DNA from 3 places in the Enterobacter mori genome. Region 1 is predicted to be linked to each of the others. Evidence: predicted binding sites of a transcription regulator. Region 1 holds the regulator's gene; each other region holds the start of a gene.
The links. The regulator LexA, encoded in region 1, represses DNA repair genes until DNA is damaged. The targets are predictions, from matches to a motif close to TNCTGTATGTACATACAGNA.
Positions count from the first base shown of each region.

Region 2: the regulator LexA is predicted to act here: its motif matches at 3,102-3,121, upstream of sulA (SOS-induced cell division inhibitor SulA).
Region 3: the regulator LexA is predicted to act here: its motif matches at 3,210-3,229, upstream of metR (HTH-type transcriptional regulator MetR).

Region 1 is NZ_CP104285.1:291,917-297,455, reverse strand. It holds gene zur (zinc uptake transcriptional repressor Zur) at 1-108, shown strand, start outside; gene N2K86_RS01430 (CsbD family protein) at 178-387, opposite strand; gene dinF (MATE family efflux transporter DinF) at 509-1,846, opposite strand; gene lexA (transcriptional repressor LexA) at 1,909-2,517, opposite strand; gene N2K86_RS01415 (diacylglycerol kinase) at 2,626-2,994, opposite strand; gene plsB (glycerol-3-phosphate 1-O-acyltransferase PlsB) at 3,149-5,539, shown strand, end outside.
Region 2 is NZ_CP104285.1:1,612,974-1,618,512, forward strand. It holds gene N2K86_RS07500 (Lon protease family protein) at 1-457, opposite strand, end outside; gene matP (macrodomain Ter protein MatP) at 644-1,096, shown strand; gene ompA (porin OmpA) at 1,161-2,216, opposite strand; gene sulA (SOS-induced cell division inhibitor SulA) at 2,572-3,081, opposite strand; gene N2K86_RS07520 (TfoX/Sxy family DNA transformation protein) at 3,299-3,925, shown strand; gene yccS (YccS family putative transporter) at 3,882-5,539, opposite strand, start outside.
Region 3 is NZ_CP104285.1:180,087-185,625, forward strand. It holds gene pldB (lysophospholipase L2) at 1-529, shown strand, start outside; gene yigL (sugar/pyridoxal phosphate phosphatase YigL) at 555-1,355, shown strand; gene N2K86_RS00910 (carboxylate/amino acid/amine transporter) at 1,438-2,337, shown strand; gene metR (HTH-type transcriptional regulator MetR) at 2,225-3,178, opposite strand; gene metE (5-methyltetrahydropteroyltriglutamate--homocysteine S-methyltransferase) at 3,294-5,539, shown strand, end outside.

The DNA.
Region 1 (5,539 bases):
ATTGAAGCGCACGGGCTGTGCTCGGCGTGCGTGGAGGTGGAATCCTGTCGTCATCAGGATGAATGCCAACACGATCACTCTATTCTCGTGAAGAAAAAGCCGCGTTAACGGCAAAAGAAAAGGCGGCTCATGGCCGCCCTCAGGGCGTACTTCCTTGTACTTTCGGGTATAGCCCGGTTACCAGCGGTAGTCGTTGCGTTTTTCCCAGTCGCCCACTTCTTTTTCCGCCTGGTCTTTTGCGTAGCCGTAACGCTCCTGGATTTTACCGACAAGCTGATCGCGTTTACCTTCAATGACGGTCATATCGTCATCCGTCAGCTTACCCCACTGTTCTTTCGCTTTACCTTTGAACTGCTTCCAGTTGCCGCCGATTTCGTCTTTATTCATCATCGTGTCCTCTTAAGTTAAGCGTCGGGTCGTAACGTCCGTTACGTTCTTTTCTGCTGGACGTGATAATTATTGTAGTTAAGGATTCGGCGGTTGATTTCATATTCGGAATCTTTAACCGTCACGATATATCGTGGCGGGAAGGCAGCCAGGTGTTATTTCGCCAGTGACGGTGCCAGATAAAGGCCAGCGACAGGCCACGTAACGCGAGAAAAACTGCCAGTGCCAGCCATAAACCGTGGTTGCCCAAATACGGTAAGGTCAGCAGCGTCAGGCCAAAACCTGCAGCCGCGACCGCCATGCTATTGCGCATCTCCGCACCTCGCGTCGCGCCAATAAACATGCCATCCAGCAGATAACACCACACGCCCACCACCGGTAAGATCACCTGCCAGACGACATAGTGACTCGCCAGTTCGCGCAGCGATGGGAGGGAGGTGAGTAAGGCAACGATTTGTTCACCCAGACAGGCGTAAATGAGTGCAAACGCCAGTGCCACCAGGCCTGACTGACGGCAAGCCGCCCGCCACACCTCGCGGAGCTGGCCGCTTTCGCGTGCGCCATACGCTTGCCCCGAATGGGCTTCAACGGCATAGGCAAAGCCATCCAGCGCATACGCGGTAAAGGTCAGCAGCGTCATCAGGACCGCATTAACCGCGACGATCTCCGGCCCAAGTCGCGCCCCAAAGACCGTCAGCGCGCCAAAGCAGAGCTGAAGCAGTAATGAGCGCAGCATAATGTCGCGGTTCAGCGCCAGCAGCTTGCGGATGTTGCCGCGCCACGCGGTTTTCAGCATGACAAGGGAGACGCCACGCATGGCCAGTACGCGCCAGACCATCCACAGGCCGATGAGAAACGTGCCGTATTCTGCGACTGCTGTTGCCAGCGCCGCGCCCTGTACGTTCATGTGCAGGCCCATCACCAGCCAGAGGTCGAGCACGATGTTCAAAAGGTTTCCCACTACCAGTAGGATGACCGGCGCACGAGCGTACTGCACGCCCAGCAGCCAGCCCAGCAGAACCAGGTTTGCCAGTGATGCGGGCGCGCTGAGCCAGCGGATTTCAAGGAAGCGACGCGCCTGCTCCAGTACCGCCTCGCTGCCACCCACAATATGCAGCGCCAGATCAATCAGCGGCGTGCGAAAGAGAACGATTAAGGCACCTGCCCCAAGTGCCAGAATGAGTGGTTGCACCAGCGCGCGCGCCAGTCGCAGCGGATCTTTCGCGCCATAGGCTTGTGCCGTAAGCCCCGTGGTACTCATGCGTAAAAAGAGCAGCAGCATAAAGAGAAAACTGGTCGCCGTTGCGCCAATCGCCACGCCGCCCAGATAAACGGGGGAATCCAGATGACCAATCACCGCAGTGTCCACCAGGCCAAGCAAGGGAACGGTGATATTGGAAAAAATCATCGGCAGTGCAAGACGCCACAATGCCTTATCAGAAGCTGTCAGCAGTGACATGAAAAATACCGGGAATGCAAAATGATCCAGGCTACGGAGACCCGTAGCCTGTCAGGAAGAGGTTACAGCCATTCACCGTTGCGGATAACACCAACGGCCAGACCTTCAATGGAGAAGTTCTGTTCGCGCAGATCCACCACAATCGGGGAGAATTCGTTATTTTCGGGCAGCAGCTGTACGGTGTTGCCCTGTTTTTTCAATCGCTTGACTGTCACTTCATCATCAATACGCGCGACCACAACCTGACCGTTACGTACATCCTGTGTTTTGTGAACGGCCAGCAGATCGCCGTCAAGAATGCCGATATCTTTCATGGACATCCCGCTGACGCGCAGCAGGAAATCCGCACTCGGCTTGAACATACCAGGATCGACCTGATAGTGACCTTCAATATGCTGCTGGGCCAACAGAGGTTCACCTGCGGCGACACGACCAATCAGCGGAATGCCTGTCTCTTCTTCCACCAGCAGACGAATGCCGCGAGACGCGCCAGACACAATTTCAATCACACCTTTGCGCGCCAGCGCTTTCAGGTGTTCCTCGGCCGCATTTGGAGAACGGAAGCCCAGACGCTGAGCGATTTCCGCACGCGTGGGTGGCATACCCGTCTGGCCGATATGATCCCGAATGAGATCAAACACCTCTTGCTGCCTGGTCGTTAACGCTTTCATTCCGCCCCCTGGGTGTATATACAGTTATGCTGTGAGTATATACAGTCAAAGGCGATTTTGGAACCAAAAACTGCACAAAAAACCAGGGACTTAATTATTCCTCGAGGCTCATCGGAAATGTGACCAAAGCAACGTGACCCAGGTGATAGCAGCCGTGATAATCGCCAGCAGCACAGCGGCAGATCCCATGTCTTTCGCGCGGCCAGAAAGTTCGTGGAAATCTGAACCGATACGGTCCACAACCGCCTCAATAGCGCTATTGAGAATTTCCACTATCATCACCAAAAGAACAGAGCCGATGAGAAGCACGCGAGTTATTGCATCAACATCAAGGAAGCAGGCGATGATAATCGCGACGATAGCGGCGACCCCCTCCTGGCGGAAAGCAGCTTCGTTAAGCCACGCGGCACGGAAACCTTTCCATGAATAGCCAGCAGCTTTGATGATTCGGGTTAACCCAGTGGTATTATTGGCCATTAAAAGAACCTTTTATTGGAAAAAGCGTCAGTAACTGTGAGCGCAGCGCGTTTTGCTGCAGCCTGAAGTATGACGGGTAACAACAGAAATTTTGCGCGCTTTCTGTTATCCTTGCGCCGCAATTGCATTATTAACCAGAGGCTTTACATCGTTTATGTCCGGCTGGCCACGAATTTACTACAAATTACTTAATTTACCATTAAGCGTCCTGGTAAAAAGTAAGTCTATCCCAGCAGAACCTGCGCTGGAATTAGGGCTCGATACGTCGCGCCCTATTATGTATGTTTTGCCTTATAACTCGAAGGCAGACCTGCTGACGCTTCGCGCCCAATGTCTGGCGCATGATTTACCTGACCCACTTGAACCGCTTGAAGTTGATGGCACTCTGCTGCCGCGCTACGTGTTTATCCACGGCGGGCCGCGCGTGTTTACCTATTACACGCCGAAAGAAGAGTCCATCAAGCTGTTCCATGACTATCTCGACCTGCACCGCAGCAATCCTGATCTGGATGTGCAGATGGTGCCGGTCTCAGTGATGTTTGGTCGCCGTCCGGGCCGCGAAAAAGGCGAAGAGAATCCGCCGCTGCGTATGCTCAACGGCATCCAGAAGTTCTTCGCGGTCTCCTGGCTGGGACGCGACAGCTTTGTGCGCTTCTCCCCTTCCGTTTCGCTGCGTCGTATGGCGGACGAGCACGGCACCGACAAGATCATCGCGCAAAAACTGGCACGCGTAGCGCGTATGCACTTCGCACGCCAGCGTCTGGCTGCCGTTGGGCCTCGTCTCCCGGCGCGTCAGGATCTTTTCAACAAGCTGCTGGCCTCCAAAGCGATTGCCCGCGCAGTTGAAGACGAAGCACGCAGCAAGAAGATTTCCCACGAGAAAGCACAGCAGAACGCCATTGCGCTGATGGAAGAGATCGCGGCGAACTTCTCCTACGAGATGATTCGCCTCTCTGACCGTATCCTGAGTTTCACCTGGAACCGTCTCTATCAGGGCATTAACGTCCACAACGCAGAGCGCGTACGCCAGCTGGCCCACGACGGTCATGAAATTGTTTATGTGCCCTGCCACCGCAGCCACATGGACTACCTGCTGCTCTCCTATGTGTTGTATCACCAGGGGCTGGTGCCACCGCACATTGCGGCGGGTATCAACCTGAACTTCTGGCCAGCAGGCCCGATCTTCCGCCGTCTGGGTGCGTTCTTTATTCGCCGTACCTTTAAGGGTAACAAGCTCTATTCCACGGTGTTCCGTGAATATCTCGGCGAGCTGTTCAGCCGCGGCTATTCCGTCGAGTACTTCGTGGAGGGCGGTCGTTCCCGTACAGGGCGTCTGCTCGATCCGAAAACCGGCACGCTATCGATGACCATCCAGGCGATGCTGCGCGGCGGCACGCGTCCGATCACGCTGGTGCCGATCTACATTGGCTATGAACACGTCATGGAAGTGGGCACTTACGCCAAAGAGCTGCGCGGTGCGACCAAAGAGAAAGAGAGCCTGCCGCAGATGCTGCGCGGCCTGAGCAAGCTGCGCAATCTTGGCCAGGGCTACGTGAACTTTGGCGAACCGATGCCGCTGATGACGTATCTGAACAACCATGTCCCGGAGTGGCGCGAGTCTATCGACCCTATCGAAGCGGTACGTCCGGCGTGGCTGACGCCTACGGTGAACGGTATTGCTGCAGAGCTGATGGTGCGCATTAACAACGCAGGTGCGGCGAACGCCATGAACCTGTGCTGTACCGCGCTTCTGGCCTCTCGCCAGCGCTCACTCACCCGTGAGCAGTTGACCGAGCAGCTTGATTGCTACCTGAACATTATGCGCAACGTGCCGTATTCGGTTGATTCGACTGTGCCTTCTGCTACCGCGAGCGAGCTTATCGACCACGCGCTGCAGATGAATAAGTTCGAAGTCGAAAAAGACACCATCGGTGACATCATCATCCTCCCGCGCGAGCAGGCGGTGCTGATGACGTACTACCGCAACAACATCACGCATATGCTGATGTTGCCGTCGCTGATGGCGGCCATTATTACCCAGCATCGCCGCATTTCGCGTCAGGAACTGTTGCGCCATCTTGAAGCTATCTACCCGATGCTGAAAGCGGAGCTGTTCCTGCGCTGGAGTAAAGATGAGCTGGCGGTAGAACTGGATAAAATGACGGAAGAGATGCGTCGTCAGGGGCTGATTACCCTGAATAATGACGAGCTGCATATCAACCCGTCCCGCTCCCGCACCCTGCAGCTGCTGGCCGCCGGTGCGCGTGAAACGCTGCAGCGCTACGCCATCACCTTCTGGCTGCTCAGCGCGAACCCGTCGATCAACCGTGGTACGCTGGAAAAAGAGAGCCGGACGCTGGCACAGCGCCTGTCTGTTCTGCACGGCATTAACGCACCGGAGTTCTTCGACAAAGCGGTATTCAGCTCACTGGTGCTGACGCTGCGTGATGAAGGGTTTATCAGCGATACGGGCGATGCCGAACCGGAAGAGACGATGAAGATTTACCAGATGCTGGCCGAGCTGATTACCTCAGATGTACGTCTA
Region 2 (5,539 bases), 1.3 Mb from region 1:
CGCCGCCATTTGCGCGATGCACCAGCCCAGGCTGCAGGGAGAGCTCACCGTTAAACTGACGAAGACAACCAAACAGTTGTTCTGCTTCGACCCAGTTTGCGGTAACCACTTCGCCCTGCGCTGCAAAACGGTCATCAGCCTGCGTAGCGGGGGCGAAAGTGACATCATGCCCTGTGATACGATACTCGCCGCCGAAAACAGCATTCGCTTCCGGTTTAAGCTCGCGCATGGCATCACCCAGAAGCGTCAAATACTCGGCTTCTTCCGGGGCTTTGAGCAGCATGAAGGGAGATGTCGCCCATGGGCTTAACACCTGCTCCAGTGCGTAATGCAAACGCGGTTGTGTATCGCTAAGTATGAATTCGTGTTCTTGTGCGAGGTCTGGCTGTGCAAACAGTTCCTGATAGCTCTCGGTATCCGGAACCAGGTCACGCCATGCTAGTTTCGTAATGGTCAAAGTTGATGTTTTTTAGTCAGATGTAAAACCGTGGAGTATACCGTAAGCGGGGGGCTCTTCCCAAGCAGGATTGGGGATTTCGGTGAGTGAATCTCAAGCGATGTTTCACAGGATATGATTTCTTTTCAGCAGATTGCCAAAAAACTGATATTCTGAACAGAGTTACGTGGTAACACTGAGATCGCAATGAAATATCAACAACTGGAAAATCTCGAAAGCGGCTGGAAATGGAAGTACCTGGTCAAAAAGCACCGTGAAGGGGAGCTGATCACCTGCTACATCGAAGCCAGCGCTGCGCAAGAGGCCGTGGATATTTTGCTGACCCTCGAAAATGAACCGGTACAGGTGAATAGCTGGATTGAGAAGCATATTAATCCCGCCCTGTTAAACCGGATGAAGCAAACTATCCGTGCACGGCGAAAACGGCATTTTAATGCTGAGCATCAGCACACCCGTAAAAAATCAATCGACCTGGAGTTTATGGTCTGGCAGCGTCTGGCGGGGCTAGCGCAACGGCGAGGGAAAACGCTGTCGGAGACCGTGGTACAACTGATTGAAGATGCCGAGCATAAAGAGAAGTATGCCAGCCAGATGTCCACGCTGAAGAACGATCTTCAGGCTTTGCTGGGTAAAAAGTAGTTTCTTATTTTTCTTCAGACAATAAAAAACCCCGCATGGCGGGGTTTTTTTATAAGACGATAACTTATGCCGCAGGCTGAGTTACAACGTCTTTGATACCTTTAACTTCGATCTCAACGCGACGATCTGGTGCCAGGCAGTCGATCAGTGCAGCGCGAGCTTTCACGTTGTCACAGGTAGAACCGGTCACTGGGTTAGATTCGCCCATACCACGTGGGGAGATCTTGTTAGCTGGGATACCTTTAGATACCAGGTAATCAACTACAGACTGAGCACGTTTCTCAGACAGTTTCTGGTTGTAAGCGTCAGAACCGATACGGTCGGTGAAGCCCAGAACCACTACAGAACCATCTTTAGGATCCAGGTTGCTCAGCTGGGTGTACAGCTGATCCAGTGCCTGCTGACCTTCTGGTTTCAGGGTAGCTTTGTTGAAGTTGAACAGAACGTCAGACTTCAGAGTGAAGTGCTTGGTCTGTACTTCTGGAGCTGGAGCCGGAGCTGGAGCTACGATTGGTGCAGCATCTTCCTGCTGACCGAAACGGTAAGAAACACCAACGCTCAGCATGCCGTTGTCTGGACGAACGCCAACGGTAGCACCGTCACCAATGTTGTTAACCCACTGGTATTCCAGACGGGTAGCGATATCACGGGTCATAGCCCACTCAACGCCACCAGCGAATACTGGGGAAACACCGGTGTCATGGTCGTCGCCAGCGATGCTGTTGCTGGAGTCTGCACGCCATACCATGCCGCCCAGACGGGTGTACACGTCCAGATCGTCAGTTACTGGGTAACCCAGTTTAGCGGTGAGCTGTACGCCTTGAGCTTTAAAAGCGCCGTTTACGTTGTCGCCTTTGTATGGCATACGACCTAACCAGTCGTAACCCATTTCAAAACCAACATACGGGTTAACCTGATAGCCACCGAACGCGCCTGCACCCAGCTGGCTCTCGTGAGTCGGGCCATCGTTGTTCAGGCTGCTGTTGTACCAGCCGGTGTCATGGAACTGAGACCAGCCCAGTTTACCACCTGCATACCAGGTATTATCTTTCGGAGCGGCCTGCGCTACGGTAGCGAAGCCAGCCAGTGCCACTGCAATCGCGATAGCTGTCTTTTTCATTTTTTGCGCCTCGTTATCATCCAAAATTTGCCATGAAGATCTCTGCAGAGAAATCACGGTTAAATCCTTCACCGGGGGGCGTGGTCAAATATAAATCTACCGATATCTTCGGCTTAGGCCGAGCACCCCTGGCGATGTAAAGTCTACAACGTAGATGAAAACTTACAAGTGTGAAGTCTGTCAGGCATATGAAAAAAAAAGTTCCGTATACCTAATATTTAACATTTTTTGAACGAAAATTGTGCAGCAAAATTAACGAGAACCGCTCCAGACAAGCCTTGCCGAAGATTTGACGCGTTGAACTATTTCTGCATCTTATGGTCGAAAAAAATTCCAGGAAAAGTCCTAATTTCACTCAATGATACAAATTTGAGTGAATTTTTAGCCCGGAATGTTGTCCTCTGCGATAAGAATCTGCACGAACCGGTCGCATAATAAACCCCATCGCGTGACCTTCTTCCGCTGCTTCCGTCAGTCTCAGGTGTTCCTCTTCCGACAGTTCATCAGGCAGCCATCCGATCACCACACTGTAATTCCCTGTACGTAAGGCCCGGATCATTGAATCTACCGTATCGCAGGGTGAGAGTTGGTTAATCTGCATCACTTTCGCCAGCGGCAGGCCCGCAGACTGAACCCACTCGCGGCTCAATTTTTGTTGTGGCGTCAGCCAAAGCTGCCAGCGTGATTGCTGACCAAGCTGCTGCAACAGCGGCAGTAATAAGAGTTGCGTCAACAGAGGCTGGTCTTCACGATAAACCACTTCACTGATAAGCCCTGTAGAATCACGCCCGACGGATTTCTGCGCGACATTGCCAGCGGTAGAAGAGAGAGATGTTGAGCGATTTGCATAGCCTGAAGTGTACATATTCATTCCAGCCCTGTAGTTACTGTATGGATATACAGTAACCCCTGTATGCATAAAGATCAACCTCATTTTCGGAAAGAGACTCGCAAATTTCACCCATTCTTGGTGCGCCATAAAAAATCATCTTGCCCTCCAGCAATAAGTTGCCTATTTTCCTGCTAACGGATCCGTTAGTGATAAATATCGTTGTTAATAATTGATTTTTAATGGAATTATCATGAAAAAGATATCTTATGAGCGGATTTATAAATCGCAGGAATACCTCTCACCGTTAGGCGAAATTCATCATCGGGCGCTATTTGGTGGGTACACCCTGGCGGTGGATAATGCGGTGTTCGCGATGGTGTCGGAGGGTGAACTCTACCTCCGAGCCTGTGAAGAAAGTGCCAGGTATTGTGTCAAAAACGCCTCTTCGTTTCTGACGCTAATGAAACGAGGCCGTCCCGTCCTGCTTAATTACTATCGGGTGGACGACGGGCTTTGGCAGGACAGGGACAAATTGCTCCAGCTTTCCTCCTTTGCTCTCGACGCGGCAAGGAAAGAGCGCTGCCAGCGCCATCAGCGCAACCGGCTAAAAGATCTTCCGAATCTGACCTTTCAACTTGAGGTGCTGCTTTTAGAAGCAGGCATCACTAATGAGGAAACCTTACGGGAACTGGGTGCCAGGAAATGCTGGCTGAAGATGAGGTCCAAAAACAAGGCCTTAAGTATTAAGGTGCTGTTCGCGCTGGAAGGTGCCATTGAAGGGCTACATGAAGCGGCGCTCCCGGCCGACATTCGCCGGGAGCTGACAGAGTGGTTTAATGCGCTGCCTGAGAGTCAGGAGCATCATTCCTCAAGGTAGCGATCTGCTGTTGTAGCCGGCAGATTTCCGGCAGCAGGGCAATCAGCAGGCCGATTTGCTGCAGGACCAGCGGTGCTTTGTTGTCGGCGCCCGGGTCAAGGTGGGCAATACGTTGGGCCAGTTCATCCAGCGATTGTTGAACGCGCGGCTCATCGGCTGGCCGATGATGTAGTGCATCATCGACGTAGCAGACAGCATCATCCAGTAAGGCGAGAATGCCCGGATTGGTCAGTTTCTCACGGTGTGCGCCCAACGTAGAAATATAGCTAGTGAACGTATGATTCAGACACAGCAGACGAAAAGCAGTTTCCCGAATTTCCGCGGTGGCGCGCGGTTCCGTGGACATGTTCGAGACCACCGACGCCAGTTCGGCATCGCTGTTATGCGCATCGCGCCGGGCAATGCGATAAGCAAGGCGGTTATCGCGACCCTGGTGGTATTGCTCAAGGATCGCATCAAGGTACCGGCAGTTTGCATTCATCGCCCTGTCTAACACGCGCGGCAGATTACGAAAACGCCAGTCGGGCCAGATGAAACTCACCGCCGCCCAGGCGATAGCGCAGCCAATGAGCGTGTCGATCACGCGGGGCAGGGCAACTTCAAACCCTTCACCCAGCAGGTTAAAGCACAGTAAAACCAGCAGCGTGATGAACATCGTCGCGTGGGCGTATTGCACATTACGGAAGGCGAAGAACAGCACGCCGGTAATGACGATCAGCACCAGTTGGCCCTCGATGGACGGCACGAAATAGAGCACCGGAAGGCCAATGGCGACGCCTACCAGCGTCCCAATAATACGTAACGCCAGGCGGTGGCGTGTGGCGTTATAGTTGGGCTGACAGACAAACAGGCTGGTGAGCAGGATCCAGTAGCCGTGATGTAAACCGGTTATTTGAATAAACGCGTAACCCACGCACAGCACCAGTGACATTCTCACCGCGTGACGAAACAGAGCGGATTCCGGCGTAAAATTGCGGCTCAGCCGCAGCCACATGCCGCTAACGCTATGCACACTGTCATCAGCAAGCTGATTATCGGCATCGTTGCCCGGCAAGGCCATCGCCTGTTCGGATTCAATGGTCGCCAGCTGAGCATCGATTGCCCGCAGGTTATTAAGCAAAAAACCCAGCGCTTTTATATGTTCCGGTGCGGTTCCACTGGCCTGCACGCGGTCGATGGCCGCATCAAGATGGCTAAACGCGCGCTCAAACCGCGGGTCATGCTGATAGGGCGTCCGCAGTAAAATTGAACGCGCTAGCTGCTGACACGCCTGAGATTGCATGGAAAGTAAGCGCTGGAATCGGAACATCACGTCGCTGTAGCGGAACGTTTCACGCAGGGCGGCATACTGAACGTGTGAAGAGCTGGCACGCTCATGGATGTCCTGCGCGGCAAAGTAGTAGTGAAGCGTTCTTCGCGTCCCGCGTTGGCCGCGGTCTCCGCGCAGGCGGGTCAGCAGGGAGGCTTTGGTCTGGTTCAGCGTGGCGACTAACTGGCCGTTTGCCAGCGCCAGATCGTAAAGAGGGGCCTGGCTTTCCTCTTCAATATCCGGGTCAAACAGCCGGGATTTCAGCTCCAGATAATGCGCCAGCTGCTCATAGCTGCGAGCAAGAT
Region 3 (5,539 bases), 110 kb from region 1:
GTGCGACGCCATCGCACTCACCGCGCCGATGTATGGCATCGTCATGCGTTTTCCTGACTGGATGGTGCGCCATATTCTCGACTGGGCTGAGGGCCATCAGCGTATTCGGGAAGGCTATGCCATCGGGACGGGGCGCTGGCGTGCACTGCCGTTTGCGATGAACGTGCTGACGCATAGCCGACAGCGTTATCAGCGTAACCTGCGTTTTTATGCCGATGAACCGCGTTTACGCGTCGGTGGCCCTACGTACCACTGGGTGCGTGAAGGTATCCTGGCCGGTGAGCAGGTGCTTGCTGGCGTGGGCGATGATGACACGCCAACTCTCCTGATTCAGGCGGAAGAAGAGCGTGTGGTGGATAACCGCATGCATGACCGCTATTGTGAACTGCGCGCTGCCGCCGGTCACCCTTGTGAAGGGGGAAAACCGCTTGTCATCAACGGCGCGTACCATGAGATCCTTTTTGAAAAGGACGCTATGCGCTCAGTCGCGCTCAACGCCATTGTTGAATTTTTCAACAGGCATAATTGATATTCACCAGAGGTTAAATTTCCCTATGTACCAGGTTGTTGCATCTGACTTAGATGGCACGCTGCTTTCCCCCGACCACACCCTCTCGCCTTACGCGAAAGAGACCTTAAAACTCCTGACTGCCCGTGGCGTAAACTTCGTGTTTGCCACCGGTCGCCACCACGTGGACGTGGGGCAGATCCGCGATAATCTGGAAATCAAATCGTACATGATCACCTCCAACGGTGCGCGTGTGCACGACACGGATGGTAACCTGATTTTTACCCACAATCTGGACCGCGATATTGCCGCCGATCTGTTCGGCGTGGTGCACAATAACCCGGATATCGTCACTAACGTTTATCGCGATGACGACTGGTTTATGAACCGCCACCGCCCGGACGAGATGCGCTTCTTCAAGGAAGCGGTATTTAACTATTCTCTGTACGAGCCTGGCCTGCTGGAGCCGGAAGGGATCAGTAAGGTGTTCTTCACCTGCGAAAGCCATGAAGCGCTGCTGCCGCTGGAGCAGGCGATCAACGCTCGCTGGGGTGACCGCGTTAACGTGAGTTTCTCCACGCTGACCTGTCTGGAAGTGATGGCCGGTGGCGTCTCCAAAGGTCACGCGCTGGAAGCGGTCGCGAAACGTCTGGGCTTCGAGCTGAAAGACTGTATCGCCTTTGGTGATGGCATGAACGACGCCGAAATGCTTTCGATGGCAGGCAAGGGCTGCATTATGGAGAATGCGCACCAGCGTCTGAAAGATCTGCACCCGGAGCTGGAAGTGATCGGCACTAACGGAGACAACGCGGTACCGAAATACCTGCGCAAGCTGTTCCTTGAATAATCTTCATTCGATTGTTTATTGCTCAGTTGTCAACTAAAGAGTTCGCTACAATGCCTGTCCTTCTTTCTGAGAGACAAGCATTGTGGCGCTACTCATTATCACCACTATCCTGTGGGCCTTCTCCTTTAGCCTGATTGGCGAATACCTTGCCGGATCGGTCGACAGTTACTTCTCGGTGCTGATGCGCGTGGGGCTGGCGGCGCTGGTGTTCCTGCCGTTTCTGCGCGCGCGCGGACAATCGCTGAAAACGATTGTGCTGTATATGCTGGTGGGGGCGATGCAGCTCGGCATCATGTACCTGTTCAGCTTCCGGGCCTACGTCTACCTGTCTGTCTCCGAGTTCCTGCTCTTTACCGTGCTGACGCCGCTCTATATCACGCTGATTTACGACCTGCTCAGCAGGCGCCGTCTGCGTTGGGGATACCTGCTGAGCGCCGCGCTGGCGGTGATCGGCGCGGCGATTATTCGTTATGACAAAGTCAGCGATCACTTCTGGACCGGGCTGATGTTCGTCCAGCTCGCCAACATCAGTTTCGCCATCGGCATGGTGGGCTACAAACGCCTGATGGAAACCCGTCCGATGCCGCAGCATAACGCGTTCGCCTGGTTTTATATGGGCGCCGCGATTGTCGCCGTGGCGGCGTGGTTTATGCTCGGTAACCCGCAAAAACTACCGACCACCACCGTGCAGTGGGGCGTCCTGGTCTGGCTGGGCGTAGTGGCTTCCGGGCTGGGATACTTCATGTGGAACTACGGCGCTACGCAGGTAGACGCCGGTACGTTGGGGATCATGAACAACGTACATGTCCCGGCAGGGCTGCTGGTCAATCTCGCCATCTGGCAGCAACAGCCGCACTGGCCGAGCTTCCTTATTGGGGGAGCGGTGATCCTGGCTTCGCTGTGGGTGCATCGCCGTTGGGTCGCTCCGCGCTCCGCACAAATGGAAGATGGTCGCACGCGTGGTTCCGCGCTGAGCGAATAAACGCTTCCGTAATCGGCTGACGCTGCTCGCCATCGCGCACGGCAGAGTACAGCCGACTCCACAGTCCTTCACCCAGGGTTTTGGTCACCACCAGGCCCTGGCGTTCAAAACTCTCCACCACCCAGTGCGGCAATGCCGCGATACCCATTCTGGCTGCCACCATCTGAATCAACAGCAGGGTGTTATCCACGCTTTTCAGCTGTGGGCTAATCCCTGCGGGCTGCAGGAAGTGACGCCAGATATCCAGGCGACTGCGCTGCACGGGATAAATCAGCAGCGTTTCCGTCGCCAGATCTTCCGGCGTGATGCGCGTTTTACTGGCCAGCGGATGGTCCGGGGCCAGCACCAGACGTACTTCATAATCAAACATCGGCGAATAGTGCAGGCCGCTGCGCGGCAGAATATCTGACGTCATCACCAGATCCAGCTCGCCCTGCTGCAGCGAGGGCTGCGGGTCAAAGGTCACGCCGGATTTAAAGTCCATCTCCACCTGCGGCCACTTCTGGCGGAAGTTCTCAAGCGCGGGAGTCAGCCACTGAATACAGCTATGGCACTCAATGGCAATACGCAGTTTGGTTTGCTGCGGCTCGTTGCAGGACTGCAGTGCGCTGGCGATTTGCGGCAGTACCTGGTTTGCCAACTGCAGCAGAATTTCACCCTGCGGCGTAAAGCGCAAAGGCTGGCTCTTACGCACAAAAAGACGAAAGCCGAGGCGTTGTTCCAGATCGCTGAACTGGTGAGAAAGGGCAGACTGGGTCTGGTGCAGCGTGGCCGCCGCTGCCGCAAGAGAACCGCAGTTCCGCAACGCTTGTAGCGTTTTCAGGTGTTTAATCTCGATCATGAAAGTCCTTCACTTCGCCATGAACATTTTGCGCTTGAGGAATATACAGTACCTGCCAATTATAGATGTGTAAACATCTGGACGTCTAAATAACAAATTTCACAAGGGGCATAACATGACAATCCGCAATCACACTCTCGGTTTTCCTCGCGTTGGCCTGCGCCGCGAACTGAAAAAAGCGCAAGAAAGCTACTGGGCGGGTAACACCACCCGTGAAGAACTGCTGTCGGTGGGACGCGAGCTGCGTGCCCGTCACTGGGAGCAGCAAAAACAGGCGGGCATTGACCTGCTGCCGGTGGGCGATTTCGCCTGGTACGACCATGTTCTGACGACCAGCCTGCTGCTTGGCAACGTGCCGGCTCGTCATCAGAACAAAGATGGATCGGTAGATATCGATACCCTGTTCCGCATCGGCCGTGGCCGTGCACCTACGGGGGAGCCAGCGGCAGCGGCGGAAATGACCAAGTGGTTCAACACCAACTATCACTATATGGTACCGGAGTTCGTAAAGGGGCAGCAGTTCAGGCTGACCTGGACGCAGCTGCTGGATGAAGTGGACGAAGCGCTGGCGCTGGGTCATCAGGTGAAGCCCGTATTGCTGGGGCCAGTAACCTACCTGTGGTTGGGTAAAGTAAAAGGCGAACAGTTTGACCGCCTTAGCCTGCTGAACGATATTCTGCCGGTCTATAAACAGGTGCTGATTGAGCTGGGCAAGCGCGGCATTCAGTGGGTACAAATCGATGAACCCGCGCTGGTGCTCGAGCTGCCCCAGGTTTGGCTCGATGCCTTCAAACCGGCGTATGACGCGCTCACCGGGCCGGTGAAGCTACTGCTCACCACCTATTTCGAAGGCGTGACGCCAAACCTGAAGACCATTACCGCGCTGCCGGTTCAGGGCCTGCACGTTGACCTCGTTCACGGTAAAGACGATGTCGGGGAGCTGCACAAGCGCCTGCCTGCAGACTGGCTGCTTTCTGCCGGGCTGGTTAACGGTCGCAACGTCTGGCGTGCCGATCTGACCGAGAAATATGCAAAAATTGAAGGCATCGTCGGCAAACGTGAGCTGTGGGTGGCATCCTCTTGCTCGTTATTGCACAGCCCAATCGATCTCAGCGTGGAGACCCGTCTCGACCCTGAAGTGAAAAGCTGGTTTGCCTTCGCCCTGCAAAAATGCGAAGAGCTGACGCTGCTGCGCGACGCGCTAAACAGCGGCGAGACGGCGGCGATTACCGAATGGAGCGCACCGATCCAGGCGCGTCGTCACTCGGCCCGCGTGCACAACCCGGCGGTGGAGAAACGCCTGGCGGCCATTACCGCGCAGGACAGCCAGCGCCAGAGCCCGTATGAAGTACGCGCCGAAGCGCAGCGTGCCCGTTTCAACCTGCCTGCGTGGCCGACCACCACAATTGGTTCTTTCCCGCAAACCACTGAAATCCGCGGCCTGCGTCTGGACTTCAAGAAGGGCAACCTGGATGCGAACAACTACCGCACCGGTATCGCGGAACATATCAAGCAGGCGATTATCGAGCAGGAACGCTTAGGTCTGGACGTGCTGGTACACGGCGAAGCCGAGCGTAACGACATGGTGGAATATTTTGGTGAACACCTGGACGGCTTCGTCTTTACCCAGAACGGCTGGGTGCAAAGCTATGGCTCCCGCTGCGTGAAGCCGCCGGTTGTCATCGGAGACGTCAGCCGCCCGGAAGCGATCACCGTGGAGTGGGCGAAGTATGCCCAGTCCCTCACCGATAAGCCGGTGAAAGGGATGCTCACCGGTCCGGTAACCATTCTTTGCTGGTCCTTCCCGCGTGAGGACGTGACCCGTGAAACCATCGCGAAGCAAATCGCGCTGGCGCTGCGTGATGAAGTGGCAGATCTTGAAGCCGCAGGCATTGGCATTATCCAGATTGACGAACCGGCGCTGCGCGAAGGTCTGCCGCTGCGTCGTAGCGACTGGGATGCCTACCTGCAGTGGGGCGTGGAGGCGTTCCGCATCAACGCCGCGGTGGCGAAGGACGACACCCAGATCCACACCCATATGTGCTACTGCGAATTTAACGACATCATGGATTCGATTGCCGCGCTGGACGCCGACGTGATCACCATCGAGACCTCGCGTTCGGACATGGAGCTGCTGGAGTCGTTTGAAGAGTTCGATTACCCGAACGAAATTGGGCCGGGCGTGTACGACATTCACTCCCCGAACGTGCCGAGCGTGGAGTGGATTGAAGCCCTGCTGAAAAAAGCCGCCCAGCGGATCCCGGCGGAACGCCTGTGGGTGAACCCGGACTGCGGTCTGAAAACCCGCGGTTGGCCGGAGACGCGAGCGGCGCTGGCAAACATGGTGAAAGCGGCGCAGAA